DNA from 2 places in the Clostridium omnivorum genome. Region 2 is predicted to be linked to the other one. Evidence: riboswitches for the same ligand, from Rfam matches in the RefSeq annotation. Region 2 holds a riboswitch; the other holds the start of a gene.

Region 1 (7,564 bases), 1.2 Mb from region 2:
CTTTAGTATCTCCTTTTATTGAGTCTACAGCAATTGAGCCAAATTCATTGGTTACTTCAAGTGCTCCTGTAACATTTTTAACTGAAATTGATCCATTCTTATCATAAATAGTTGTTTTTCCAGATACTGAATTAACATCTATTTTTCCAAATTCATTTTTTAAATCTAATGCTATATTTTCTGGTACTCTAATAACTAGATTGATATTTTTCACATTAGCTTTTCCTTTATCTAAAGCGTTGAAATTAGTAGTAATCTTAACTGGATTATTGTCAGTTACTTCAACTAGTGAATTGTAAATTGATTTTGCATAGTCTACATCATTGGTGTTAAGCTTGATTTCAGCATCCAGTTCTATATTATTGCTAGAGCTTTTGCCAACCTCAATTGTACCAAATTGATTTTCAACAACTAGCGTATTTTTGCCATTAGCATTAATTGTTAAGTTCTTCTTGAAGCTTTCCTCATACCTGTAATTGTTTATTGAAAAAGGTATACCTGAGAAATTTATGTGACTATTAATTTTAGTTAATGTAAAAGCTCCTGTACAGTACAAGATAATTAAAATGATAGCAAATATACTAAAACCATCAAATCTAATTTTTGAATCTTCACCTTTTACTATTACTCCGCTTAAAAGTAATTCAATACCTAATAAAATTATTGCTATTGGCCACCAGCTAAGTACTTGTGTTACTGTTATTATTCCTGAGGTTCTTGCTATAAAGAAAGCTGAACCAAGAACTATAAGTAAAAGTCCCAGAGTAAGGGTACCTACTCTCCATCTTCTCATTCTTTAACCCCCTATTTACATAATTATTAATATTTTTTACTTCCTAGTAATAATTTAATCCCTAAAGCAACAAAGATTAATGAAACTAAACCTGTTTGAAGATAATTTCTTACGTTCCAGCTTATTAATGTGTCAAGAATAGGAAATACAATTTTATCAATTAAAGCTATACATCCAACAGCAATTAAAATGATTCCTAAAAATTTGCTAGTATTTTGCGACGAATTACTTTTAGAGTTAAGCCAAGTTATAATATCAAGATCTTTATCTTCAGGCGGTATTTCAGATTTTGCCTTTTCTCTTACGTCAAACATTGCATAAAACCATATGATTGGTATAATAATCCCAAAGAATCCTATGTGTAGCCAATCATTTAAAAAAATAGTTAAAAAGAAAAGCGCCATTATTTGGATTCCCTGTTTTTGAAGCCCCAAGTACATATGTCCAGCCCCTGGTAAAATTGAAAAAAACATTGCAGTTGATTTTTGATTTCTCACTAAAAACATCCCCTTTATTAATTAACTGATTATGTAATAATTGTATTACACAATCCTTAAGAAAAAGTACAATAAAATCTTAAGAAAGTCTTAACAAAAATCTCAAATTAATGAATTATGTTAATGTTTTATCAGTGACTTAATAATATCATATCTCATTTTTTTGCACATTTAAACACTTTGTGTAAAATTTTAATAATTTTGGAATATAAATAATATGTAATAGATTACTCACATATAATGAATAACGCAGGAAGGTTTTACTCTATGGTTAATGATGGTAATAAAGCTGGACAGGTTTGTTAAAAAAAGATAAAATAATCATAGTTAGATGCGTTTAAGCTTATAAGAGTATAGTAAAGGTGGGGGAAAATGGATAATTTAGCTGCATTCATCATAGGTGCTCTTCAAATAACACTGCTAGATCTTACTTTGTGTGGGGATAATATCGGAGTAATTGCTTTAGCAACTAGAAATCTTTCTGATAAATTTGCTAAAAAGGCAAGTTTTTTTGGAATTATGGGGGCTATACTGCTAAGAATTATTTTTGCATGCGCTATTACTCTAATTTTAAATATACAGTGGATTCCGATAAAATTACTTGGTGGTCTGCTGCTTGTTAAAATTACTTGGGATTTCATAAAACCTCAGGAGGAGCCCTTGCACAGAAGTGAGGTTGATTCCGCAAGTAGATTTTGGGATGCAGTTAAGGTTATTATAATAGCAGATATAAGTATGAGCCTAGATAATGTGCTAGCTATAGCTGGAGCTGCTAATGGAAATGTATTACTTATAGTATTTGGTATATTGCTTAATGTACCTATAATATTCTTTGGAAGTCAGTTTGTGGCAAATCTAATGAAAAGGCATCCTATAGTTATTTATGTGGGTGGAGCAATATTAGCTCATACTTCTTTTAATATGATCTTAGAAGATAATTTAACAAAAAGGTTTTTAGTTTTACCACAAAGTTTTAATGTGATTTTTCCACTTATCATGGCAATTCTAGTGCTTTTGTATGGCTATATATATTTAAATTTTATGCAAAAAACACAAAAGATAAAAGCTAAAAGAAAACATATTTCTTGAAATAACATATTTCTTATATTAATTTTAATATTATATATAAGAAATAGGTTTGGAGGAAAAGATGGGGAAAAGGAATATGGATAATATTGATAAAGATAATTTGTGCAGTAATGATGCTTCAAATACTAGGCCCAATGAAAACTGTGCTAATGATGATATAAACCGTAGTGATGCTGAAAGTGAGTTTCAGGAACCATTTATAATTGAAGAGAGTGTGAAACAAATAAATCAGGGTAAAAAGCAACCACAGGAAAGTGTACCCATCGAGAAAGCTAGTACTGCTAATCAAACACAACAAGCTCAGCAAGCACAACCAAGTCAGAATACAATAAATGATAATATAAGTAGTGCTGCCAATCTTCTTGAAAATCTTAATACTATAAAGGAAGATATTATAAAGCTTCCATTAAATCCTGCAGAAAAGGATTATATGGATGTATATGTATTTCCTCTATTGAATGTCTTACTTGATCTAAGCACTACTTCTTTAAATCTATCGAGTACAACCTCAAAATTGGCAGTATCCTATGTGACCACTCCGAAGATTTCTAAGCTAAAAGATACAGAACATATGGTATATGATATAAATGATAAATGTGAAGATGTATACAAAGTATTAAAGCAGAGAATTAATTTTGTTTTAAAGTGCATAGATAAATGTGAAAAGTAATCCTTTTGATTTCGTCAATGGGATTATTTTTTTATTTAAAATAATTATTATGTAAAAGAATATGATTAAATTACTTTGTTTTCACAAATAATATCAATAGGGTGCTTACAGTTTGCACAATATTTCCACTGAAAGGAGAAAGGAAAATGACACAATATTATATGCAATGTGGTCATACAGCAAGCTCCTATGATGAAAACAATAATCCAATTTGTGCACTTTGTACTGGTTCTCATGATGGATATAACCAAGTTTTTCATCCAAGATGGGAAGGACGACAAGCTCAGTGTATTTATTGTGATAACACTACTGAAAGCAGTGTAGATCTACCATATTTTGCATATCAGCCACAACAAAATGCAGATAGTTATTACTGCGGATGCAAAGATTGGATGTAAAAAAATTTTAATTAATGTTCCAAAATCCCCTCTATGAGAATATAAATAATAAGGAGGGGGTTTTATGGATTCCTTTTATAGAGAAGATATATCTAATTTTATTCACAGTAAATGTAGAGTAACTGAAGAGGAACTTTTAGAAAAGTTTAAAGATTTAACCTTAGAGGAATTAAGAAAAGAATTGTATATATTAGAGTTTATTGTGGATAAACCAGAAATATATTATATTGACGGAAAGTATATAAGCAAGCACTGCAAGCACCTAGAAACATAATGTATAAATATAGACACAGTATAATTAGTATTTAAGCACTAATTATACTGTGTCTTAGTTTTTGTTATTATTTATTTTAAGTGTTTAAATTCTTAAAAATCTCTTTGGACTTTACAATAAATATAAGCATTGCTATAGAGAATATTGCAAAGAAGCCTTCAACAAACCATATATTATTAAGTATATGTACTTGAGCAAGGCCCGCCGGGAAGTCCATTACTGCATGTGCTATAATTGCAATTAATAGATATATAGGCTTTTTAGACTTTACTGAATAGATCACTATTAAAGAAAAACCTAAGTGAGCTATTATAGCAAACAATCTTTCAAATGCACCTAAAGAAGTTAAAGCAGGAGTGGCGCTTATGAGAGAGCTTTTTATTGCAGCAATTGTTGCTGCAGGTGCTTTACCACTCAATGTTTTTTCAAAAAGCCCAGCGTTGATGAGTTTTGCATAAAAAATATAAGTTAAGTTACCAAAGCATGCCAGTAATATGGCCTCTATACCTCCGTGACCAATTCCAAATGCTATACCATCCTTCCACTCTGTTTCTTTCTTCATAAATAGTTTCATTATAATATATCTTCCAACCTCTTCAAAAACACCAGCAGCTAATGCGCCATAAATAGCAAATAGTAGAGGCGCAGTTATCAAATTGTTATTCATTACAAACACATGCATGAGTTTTTCTAAGATTTGTGAAAAAACTATAAAGGTTAGTACGCCAAGTATAACTGGTTTAACGGATATCTTATCTTTTAATTTGAAAAAGATAAATAAACCAATTGGAAATAGCAAGGAAAAGATAGCTGCAAAGGCCATCATATAGATGACAGAATTACTTACCATTGTATTTTACCCCCCAAAAAATTAATAACATTATATTTTTACCTATATTTAAAGCTTATAAAGTATAATTCCTTTTTATGTATTTAAACTATGTTATGATAATTATACTATAAAATATTAGAAGTATGTGAATGTATAAAATAATTTTTATATTGATACATATGCTAAGAAATGTATAAAAAATACATGATTTTCTGTTTTATGCATAAATATTTAATTAACCCTTGACTAAACTAAAGTTCTAGTGCATAATAATAAACGAAAAGAATGAGTAAATAACCAAGGTAGAGGTGCGATACTTATTAGTACTGTTGTGAAGTTAAGCGCGTTGAAGCAGCAGGAAAGGAAATATCGCCGAAGCGTACAGTAAATGCTTTAATACTGTATAGCTGGTTTTGCATAGAATATGTGCATAACTGTCACAAGTTTTCTTGTGGAGAGCTATCATTCAAATAGATTTAGGTCGTTTGTTTTTAATGCGATTTAAAGCCTTGAGTGTACGCGCTCAAGGCTTTTTTATACTCTCGCTGGTAATTTACTTATCGGAAAAAACTGATAAGGAGGACGTAACTATGGAACAAAATACAAAATTAAAGAAGGATATAGGGCTTGTAATTGCCACAGCTCTAGTAGCTGGAAATATGATGGGATCGGGTATATTTATGTTGCCTGCAACTTTGGCGGACAAGTCAGGACCAGGAGCAACTATGTTTGCATGGATAGTTACAGCGCTTGGGTCAATATTTTTAGCATTATCCTTTGCTAGACTAGGAACAAAGGTACCAAAGACTGGAGGACCTTATGAATACTCAAAGCTTGCCTTCGGAGATTTCATGGGTTTTATGAGTGCATGGTTATATTGGAATGGATCATGGATAGGTAATGCTGCAGTAGTAATAGCAGTATCTAGTTATGCAGGAAAGCTAATACCTGCCATAGGAAATAGCCAATTAGGAGCATTTTTATTTGCGTCAATAGTACTATGGATATTCACTATAATAAACATATTTGGAGTTAGAAAAGCAGGTAAGATTCAGACAACAATAACATTCTTTGAATTAGGACTATTTTTATTATTTATAATTGTAGCTGCACTACACTTCAATGTATCAAACTTATTACCACTATTCCCTGCTGAAAAAGGACTAGGCACAATGCCAAGTGCTGCTACTTCAACACTTTGGGCATTTGTTGGTCTTGAAAGCGCATCTATAGCAGCAGGTGAAATTAAGAATCCTGAAAAGAACGTAGCAAAGAGTACTATCATCGGAATCATAATTGTTGCTGTTATGTATATGGCAATTAATTTCTTTGCAATGGGTGCAATGCCAAATGGAGCACTTGCTAAGAGCAGCGCACCATTAGCAGATATTTTATCTCAATATTTTGGTTCTGGAATTACAAACTTTATAACTATTGGTGCTGTAATCAGTATTCTAGGAACTACAGTTGGATGGCTTCTATCTACAGCTCGTGTAGCATATGCAGCAGGAAAGGATGGAATGTTCCCTGAATTCTTTGCAAAGGTTCATCCAAAATATAATACACCTTATGTAGCTATAATTATAGGATCTGTATTAGTTAATGTACTTTTATTATTGAACTATAATAAAACCACAAATGCAGCTTTTAACTTTATAATACTATTAGCAACACTATCTTTCTTGCCAATATATGCAATGACTTCGGCAGCAGATATGATACTAATAGTTAAAAAGGAAAAGAATTTCAACTTGTGGAATTTTATAAAGAATTCTTTTATACCACTTGTAGGATTTCTATATGCATGCTGGACAATCTATGGTTCAGGTGCAGAAACAGTAATGTATGGATTCCTTCTAATGCTAGCTGGGGTACCATTCTATATTTATATGACCTTAAAGAATAAAGAGAGATGTGATTCAATAAGAAATTTTGATAAGATTGCTTAATAGTAATTTTGAATAAATTGTTAAAAAGGACTACCTCATTTTTTGTGAGATAGTCCTTTTATTATAGAATTATTTCCTGAGTATTCCAAATCTCCTTTGAATATTCACGTATAGTGTTATCACTGGAGAAGATACCCGATTTAGCGATGTTTGCTATACACATTTGCTGCCATTTATCCTTTTGTTTATAGTAGCTGTCTATTTGATTCTGAGCTTTTACATAGGAGTCAAAATCTTTAAGTACAAAATATTCGTCGTTGTTGTAAATTAAATTGTCATAGAGCATATTAAATTCAGAACCAGCAACCCCAAGAGATCCATTCATAATTTGATTTATTATGCAGTTGATTCTTCTATCATTATTAAAGATTTCTCTAGAAGAGTATCCTCCATGTTTGTAGTAATCCAGGACTTCGTAATCCTTTAATCCAAAGATTACAATATTCTCATCACCAACAGCATCTTTAATTTCAATATTTGCGCCATCCAAAGTGGCTATGGTTACAGCTCCATTCATCATAAACTTCATATTACCAGTACCTGAAGCCTCTTTAGTAGCAGTTGAAATTTGTTCACTCACATCAGAGGCAGGAATAATCCTTTCAGCTAAGGAAACTCTATAATTTTCTAGAAAAACTACCTTAATTTTATTGTTTAATTGAGCATCGTTATTAACCATGAAAGCTATGCTGTTAATTAGTTTTATTGTCTGCTTAGCTAAATGATAACTAGGAGAAGCTTTTGCTGCAAAGAAGAAGGTTCTTGGTACTATATCTAAATTTGGATTCTGTTTTAATCTATTATATAAGTCAAGGATGTTAAATACATTAAGTATTTGTCTTTTATAGGCATGAAGTCTTTTAACTTGAACATCAAAAATAGAATAAGGGTCAACTTTAATGCCATATTTTTTATAGATATCATTAGAAATCTCAATTTTATTATTTAGTTTGACCTTGGCAACTTTATCTCTAAAGGCACTATCATCTTTATAGGGGAGAAGAGATGATAGATTATTTGGACTTTTTATCCAAGAATCACCTATAGTTTCAGTTATTAAAT
Region 2 (7,564 bases):
TAAAAGTGGGACATATTTGTCACAGGTGTGCGAATTTGTCCCACTTTTTTGACACAGTATAGCCAATTATTGTAAACGTTTAAGAAAAATAGAGGCCATCCAGAGGAATAATGATGTTGGCACAATGTTTGCTTTGTATATAAGAGCGATTATTTTTATTAGGGAGGAATTTTATATGCCACAGATTAATGCAGGTGATACTGCTTTTGTCCTTATAAGTGCCGCTCTTGTTTGTCTAATGACACCTGGACTAGCATTTTTTTATGGAGGACTAGTAAGAAAGAAAAATGTTTTAACTATTATGATGCAGAGTTTTATATCTATGGGAATAGTTACTTTAATTTGGATTTTTGGGGGCTTTAGTTTAGCTTTTGGCCCCGATGTTCATGGAATTATCGGTAATCTACAGTACTTTGGACTTAAGGGTGTTGGTATGGCACCAAATCCAACTTATGGTCCAACTATACCATTTCTAAGCTTTTTCACTTATCAGGAGATGTTTGCCATAATAACTCCTGCGCTTATAACAGGTGCTTTTGCAGATAGAGTCAATTTTAAGAGCTATTTAAAGTTTCTTGTTATATGGAGTATAGTGATTTATATTCCACTTTGTCACTGGATTTGGGGAGGAGGCTTCCTTCAAAAATTAGGCGTTGTTGACTTTGCTGGAGGAATTGTTGTTCACGTAAGTGCAGGTATAGCAGCGCTTGCTTCAGTATTCTTCGTTGGAAAGAGAAAGATACTTCCAGGGGAAAAGACTACTCCTCATAACATAGCTTTTGTTGCTCTAGGCACAGGGCTTTTATGGTTTGGGTGGTTCGGGTTTAATGGCGGAAGTGCCCTTGGTGCTAATGGCATTGCAGCAACAGCATTTATCAATACAGATATAGCAGGTTCTATAGCAATGGTAACTTGGCTGATTATATCATGGAAACATGAGAAGAAGCCTACTCTAGTTGGAGCTTTAACTGGTTCAGTAGCAGGACTTGCTACCATAACACCTGCAGCCGGTTACGTAAGACCTTGGGCGGCAGTAGTCATAGGAATACTTGCAGCTGCTGTATGCTATTTAGCTGTACAGGTTAGAATCAAGCTAGACTGGGATGATGCCCTTGATGTTTGGGGTGTTCATGGTGTAGGAGGAATATTAGGTTCTATACTAGTTGGAGTTTTTGCAGAAGCAAGTGTTAACGGGGTAAAAGGATTAATATTTGGAGACTTTCATCAGTTTGCAGTTCAGCTTTTAGCAGTAATATTTACAGGTGCTTATTCATTTATAGTTACTTTTGGAATACTTAAAGTACTTGATAAATTTGAGCCTGTAAGAGTAAGTGAAGCTGCAGAAATTAAAGGCCTAGATGAATCACTTCATGGTGAAGTTGCTTACGATTTATAATTTGTAAAATTAATTAAAAAATAAAGGTGATATCCTTAAATTTTGGATATCACCTTTTACTTTTAATAGTTTTCATCTAATTCTTTTCTTTCATCTTGGTATTCATGGATTTTATTAATCCACCTTTTATATAATTTACAGTCCTGTTCTTTTAAGACCTGAAGAAAATAATCAAGCACACCAAGCTTATCTAGGCCCTTGGACAAATGCCTTGGAAAGTTTCTTTCTTTTGAAAAGCACTTTTTAGGATCAATAATCATTAAAGAGCCATCTGGCTGTATAAAAATATCTTTGCACCTAATATCAATCTTTTTAAACTTAAGCTTTTCAAATTCTTTAAGTAAAACAATAATTTTTTTGGCCAGTTCCTTACTTAACCCATTATGCTTTATGTAATCTCTCATGCATACTCCATCTACATAATCTCGAATCATGTAGTTACCACCAATTTCGTATATTCTGGGAAAGTATTTGTTGCCATTAACCTTTTTAAGGATATAAGCTTCTCCTTTAAAGCTTTTTTCATTAAAGCATATTTTTATAACTTTATTATCAGGGAGAAGGATTACTACCCCATTGTGGCCTCGTCCAAGCATCTTATGATCAAGCAAATTTATATCTGAATAATTAGATTTGTGTTTGTGCTTTCCTCCCATATAAAACACCTTCTTATAAGTTTTTATACCTTCATATATAGTATGAGTTCAGCAGTGTATATGTTACTGGTGAATTTTAATTGGCTTTATGCTAAAATAGTAGTACATTAGTAAGTTAATATAAATTTAGACAAAATTTGATGTGCGTTGGTTTAGGAGACGGTATTTTATGAAATCTAACATTTATCGCATAATAACTGTAGCATCAATATTCTTAACTCTTAGTATAATAATAGCTTTAAATAAGTACGAAACAGATATCAAACCTGTAGTAGATATATCAAAAGATTGGACAATCCAATATGGAGATAAGCGGTTTGTAGATGATTTTAGCTATAATTCAGATAGCAAAATCGGAGTGGAAAAAAGAATAACTTTGACTAATAAGTTTATAATACCTGAAGCAAATAAAAGTACAGATTTATATCTGAAGCTTGGAAAGACATACGGAAGTTATAAATTGTATGTAAATGATGTGTTTTTAGGTGGAGCTGGAGATATGCCCCCAAATTATAGAAGCGGATGGACTAATTTGGGCTTTTTTATGCTGCCCGATATAGCTATTGACAAGAATAGAGAAAATACTATAAGGATGGAGTATTATTCTGATTATGCTTCTGGATTTATATCAAAACCTATGATAATCAATTATAGAGATGCTTCTAGATTATTTTCTATATCTATGTTTTATAATCATACGATATATATTATAATAATGACTTTGCTTGCAGCAGTATCCTTATTCTTTTTATACATATATAAAAGTTCTATTAAAGAAAAGTATATTCTTTATTTTTCATTGATTACTGCTAATCTATTTATATATTATAATAGTTATGTGTGGCCATTCGCTTTTGCTAGGGATTTTCAAATTTTAAAAATAACAGAATCAGCATTGTTTATTTCTATTATCTTGTTTATATATTTTATAAAGAGTTATTTAGGAATAAACATAAATAAATTTGATAAAGTTCTTCATCGTGGACAGATGTCATTAGTATTTTGCTCATTATTTATTTCGAGTATAGGAAGGTATAATCAATTTAGGGACATATTTCATATAATTATTGTGTTTGATATATGTTATATTATTTTTATTGCGGCGAGAGCAGTAATAGATAAAGTACATAACTCAAAGTATATTTTTGTTATTACATTAACAGCCTTAATGTTTATAATTCATGATAGTATTAATTTTATAATACCAAGTACGAGAAGGTATACTTTACTTTTCAATTTTCCAATAAGCGTATTTATTTTACCTACTGTAATTATGAACTTAGCATTAACCTTTGCACTAAAAATTGAAGAATTACAAAGCTGTTCATTGCAGTATTCGGACAAGCTTAAAAATTTAAATCATATGCTTAAGGATATTATAGATGAAAATAATGTATTATATTCTAAGACCATAACGGATTATCTTACAGGAACTTATAATAGAAACTTTTTAGAAATTTCCTACAAAAAACAAATGGAGGATATGAAGGGTGAAGATAGCTATGCTCTATTTTTTATTGATATAGATAATTTTAGAGACTTCAATAACAATTATGGACATGAGGTAGGAGATTTTATACTTAAAAGCTTTGTTAATTGTATAAATGAAGAACTGGATCCTATAGATATATTTGTACGGTATAGCGGTGATGAATTTGTAATATTGATGTATGATAATGAACCATTAAAGCATAAAATTGTGGCAGAAAGGATACTCAAAGGCTTTGAAACTTCAAAATTTGAGTACAAAGAAAAAAATTATAGTATAAGCTGCTCAATAGGTATTAAGCTGATTAAAAATAATACCTTAAGTCTTGATAATGCTTTAAAATTAGCTGATATGGCCATGTATAGAGCTAAGGCAAATGGTAAGAGCAGCTATCATATATTAGAATAAATGGTGGAAGAGATCTAATCCTTTCCACCATTTTTTTATTGAGCACCTGCTAAGCCTATTTCTTCAGCAGCAGCTTTCATTCCGTTTATTGTCTCTTCAATAACCTTATCCATTTCTATTCCAAGCCTTTTTGCACCTTTTTCAATTAGGTCTCTATCTACTCCAGCCGCAAAGCTTTTTTGCTTCCACTTTTTCTTAACTGATTTTACTTCTAAGTCAAGAATGCTTTTACTAGGTCTCATAAGTACTGTGGCTGTAATAAGCCCAGTCAACTCATCAATTGTATAAAGGACCTTTTCCATTGTTTCTACAGGTTCTACATTAGTACAGATTCCATAGCCGTGACATTCCACAGCATGTATGTATGACTCTGGATAGTTTTTGCTTTTTAATATATCCCTTGCTTTTATGCAGTGCTCTTCTGGGTAAAGTTCGTAATCTATATCATGAAGAAGTCCTATAATTCCCCATTTTTCAATATCACTTTCATCAAAAAGCTTTGCAAAGTGTCTCATAACGGCTTCTACAGATAGAGCATGTTTTATTAAACTATCACTTTTTGTGTATTCCTTCAGAAGCAGTAAAGCAGCTTCCCTAGTAGGCATCAATTCACTCATGATTTATCCCTCCGTTTGAACAATAATTAATATAAGTTTAATGCTAACTATTTTTAGTGTCAACGACTTGAAAGCTTTGAAAAGAAAAACTTTTATAGCATGAAAATATAAAAGGCTGCTGACATTGTCAACAGCCTAAGTTTTATTAATGATAAATATTTATATAAATATTAAATTTACTTGAAAATTATAGTCTAGCTACTCCGCTCTTTCTAGCTGCTTCTCTTACTGCGTCAGCAACTTTGCTTTGAACTTCCTTGTTGAAAGATTTTGGTATTATATAATCTTCATTTAATTCATTTTCAGGAATTGAGTTTGCTATAGCATAAGCTGCGGCAACCTTCATTTCTTCATTGATTTCTCTAGCTCTTACATCTAGAGCTCCTCTGAATATTCCAGGGAAAGCAAGTACGTTGTTTACTTGATTTGGGAAGTCAGATCTTCCTGTACCAATAACTCTTGCTCCTGCCTTCTTAGCATCTTCAGGGAATATTTCTGGTGTTGGGTTAGCCATAGCAAAGATTATAGCATCTTTATTCATAGCTTTAACCATTTCCTCAGTTACTGTACCAGGAGCTGAAACTCCTATAAATACATCTGCACCCTTCAGCGCATCAGCAAGAGAGCCGGCAGTTTTATTTAAGTTTGTTATTTTTGCAATTTCTTCCTTTGATACATCAAGACCGCCGCGGCCTTCATATATAGCACCTTTTCTATCGCACATAGTAATATCTTTTACACCTGAGGATAGAAGAAGCTTTGTTATAGCAACTCCAGCAGCACCTGCTCCGTTTGTTACAATCTTTAAGTCTTCAAGCTTTTTGTTAACAATCTTTAGTGCGTTTATAAGACCAGCTAAAGTAACAACAGCTGTACCGTGTTGATCATCATGGAATACAGGTATATCAAGTCTTTCTTTTAATTTTCTTTCAATTTCAAAGCATCTTGGTGCTGATATATCTTCTAGGTTTATTCCACCAAGACCTGGGGCAATTCTAACTACTGTTTCAACTATTTCATCTGCATCCTTTGTATCAAGAACTATAGGAAATGCATCTACATCTCCAAAAGTTTTGAATAGTACAGATTTTCCTTCCATTACTGGAAGTGAGCCTAATGGACCGATATCTCCAAGTCCTAATACTGCAGTTCCATCAGATACTACTGCAATTGTGTTCCATTTTCTAGTATAAACATAAGCTAAATCAGGATTTTTTTCAATTTCAAGACAAGGTTGAGCAACTCCAGGAGTATAAGCCAAACTTAAGTCTTGTGAAGTATTTACTGGTACTCTTGATACTATTTCTAACTTACCTCTTTTTTCTTCGTGGAATTTTAAAGATTCTTCGTATATAGTCATACTTATCATCCCTTCTTATGTATATTATTTTTTAGGAAAGTGGTAGTTATTCATCCAAGTTCCTTTTTAATCTTCGTATTTTTAATACCATCCTTATTATAACCTTATTGTTAATAATGAGTCAATTCAATAAACGGATTATTAAAGCCTCATAATGACAAAATGAATGAAAAATCAACGTGAATATATAGAAAAGGCGGAATATATGTAATTTAATAAATTTTCAGTATATATTGACAACATAGTATAGTTAGAATATAATAAAGTTAGGATTTATTAGAAAAAAATCACATATAATACATAAATAGAGGCGCAAGCAAATGTGTAGTTCTTAGGTGTTAAGAAGAAGAACCTTTAAGACTAAGAGCGAAGGATTTGTCTGCCGAAAGAACAGGTTTGTTCTTGAACCTGCTCTTGGGGATAAAGGAAACTACCCTTATCCTTGCCATGAAAATTCATTCATGGAGAGCTATTTATGTGATGAGAATAAAGATTTTCATTGCATGAATGGCTATCAAATGAATGATGGCTCTTTCAAACGTGTCCAATTAAGCACTGAAAACCTTTCAGTGCTTTTTTATTTTGCATAAGCTTATGCAAGATAAAATATAAAAAATATTAAATATGCAAGGGGGAGAGGATTTGAAAGCACTAATTAGAATGAGAATGAGCGCACATGATGCTCACTATGGTGGTAACTTAGTTGATGGCGCAAGAATGCTTCAACTATTTGGAGATGTAGCCACAGAGTTACTTATAAGAAATGATGGAGATGAAGGGCTTTTTAGAGCTTATGACAATGTAGAATTTTTAGCTCCAGTATTTGCAGGTGACTACATAGAAGCAGATGGTGAAATTGTTGAGTGTGGTAATAGCTCAAGAAAAATGGTTTTTGAAGCTAGAAAGGTTATTATTCCTAGACCTGATATCAATGATTCAGCTTGTGATGTACTAGAAACACCAATAGTAGTTTGCAGAGCCAGTGGAACTTGCGTAGTACCAAAGGATAAGCAAAGAAAGTAAAAACTATAGGAAATGGGGGAATTTCATGGATAAGCTAATAATAACAGCAGCTATATGTGGTGCAGAAGTTACAAAGGAACACAATCCGGCTGTACCATATACTGTAGAAGAAATAGGCAGAGAAGCAGAAGCCGCTTACAGAGCAGGTGCAAGTATTATACACCTTCATGTAAGACAAGATGATGGTACTCCAACTCAAGATAAAGAAAGATTTAGACTTTGTATAGAAGAGATAAAAAGAAGATGCCCTGATGTTATAATTCAACCTTCTACAGGTGGAGCAGTGGGAATGAGCAACGAGGAAAGACTTCAGCCAATATATTTACACCCTGAAATGGCTACTCTTGATTGCGGGACTTGTAACTTTGGAGGAGACGAAATATTTGTAAACACAGAAAATGCTATTAAAGAATTTGGCCAAAAGATGATTGAACTTGGGATAAAGCCTGAAGTAGAAGTATTTGACAAAGGAATGATAGACTCAGCAATAAGACTTCAAAAGAAGGGTTTTATAAAAGCACCAATGCATTTTAACTTCGTAATGGGAGTTAATGGAGGAATCAGTGCAACACTAAGAGATTTTGACTTCTTAATGGGGAGTATACCTGAAGGAAG

What was found. Region 2 has a riboswitch for lysine ahead of kal (3-aminobutyryl-CoA ammonia lyase). Riboswitches for the same ligand answer to the same signal wherever they lie in the genome.
Region 1: another riboswitch for lysine. It lies ahead of bsdE14_RS15145 (APC family permease); the one in region 2 lies ahead of kal (3-aminobutyryl-CoA ammonia lyase).

Annotation. Positions count from the first base shown of each region.
Region 1 is NZ_BRXR01000001.1:3,200,352-3,207,915, forward strand. It holds gene bsdE14_RS15110 (DUF4097 family beta strand repeat-containing protein) at 1-793, opposite strand, end outside; gene bsdE14_RS15115 (hypothetical protein) at 820-1,290, opposite strand; gene bsdE14_RS15120 (TerC family protein) at 1,663-2,379, shown strand; gene bsdE14_RS15125 (hypothetical protein) at 2,441-3,049, shown strand; gene bsdE14_RS15130 (hypothetical protein) at 3,196-3,447, shown strand; gene bsdE14_RS15135 (hypothetical protein) at 3,512-3,721, shown strand; gene bsdE14_RS15140 (YhfC family intramembrane metalloprotease) at 3,798-4,571, opposite strand; lysine riboswitch at 4,849-5,023, shown strand; gene bsdE14_RS15145 (APC family permease) at 5,144-6,502, shown strand; gene bsdE14_RS15150 (glycogen/starch/alpha-glucan phosphorylase) at 6,564-7,564, opposite strand, start outside.
Region 2 is NZ_BRXR01000001.1:1,982,700-1,990,263, reverse strand. It holds gene bsdE14_RS09445 (ammonium transporter) at 176-1,396, shown strand; gene bsdE14_RS09440 (protein kinase) at 1,459-2,052, opposite strand; gene bsdE14_RS09435 (sensor domain-containing diguanylate cyclase) at 2,222-3,949, shown strand; gene bsdE14_RS09430 (HD domain-containing protein) at 3,985-4,566, opposite strand; gene bsdE14_RS09425 (NAD(P)-dependent malic enzyme) at 4,754-5,926, opposite strand; lysine riboswitch at 6,224-6,406, shown strand; gene kal (3-aminobutyryl-CoA ammonia lyase) at 6,569-6,949, shown strand; gene kce (3-keto-5-aminohexanoate cleavage enzyme) at 6,975-7,564, shown strand, end outside.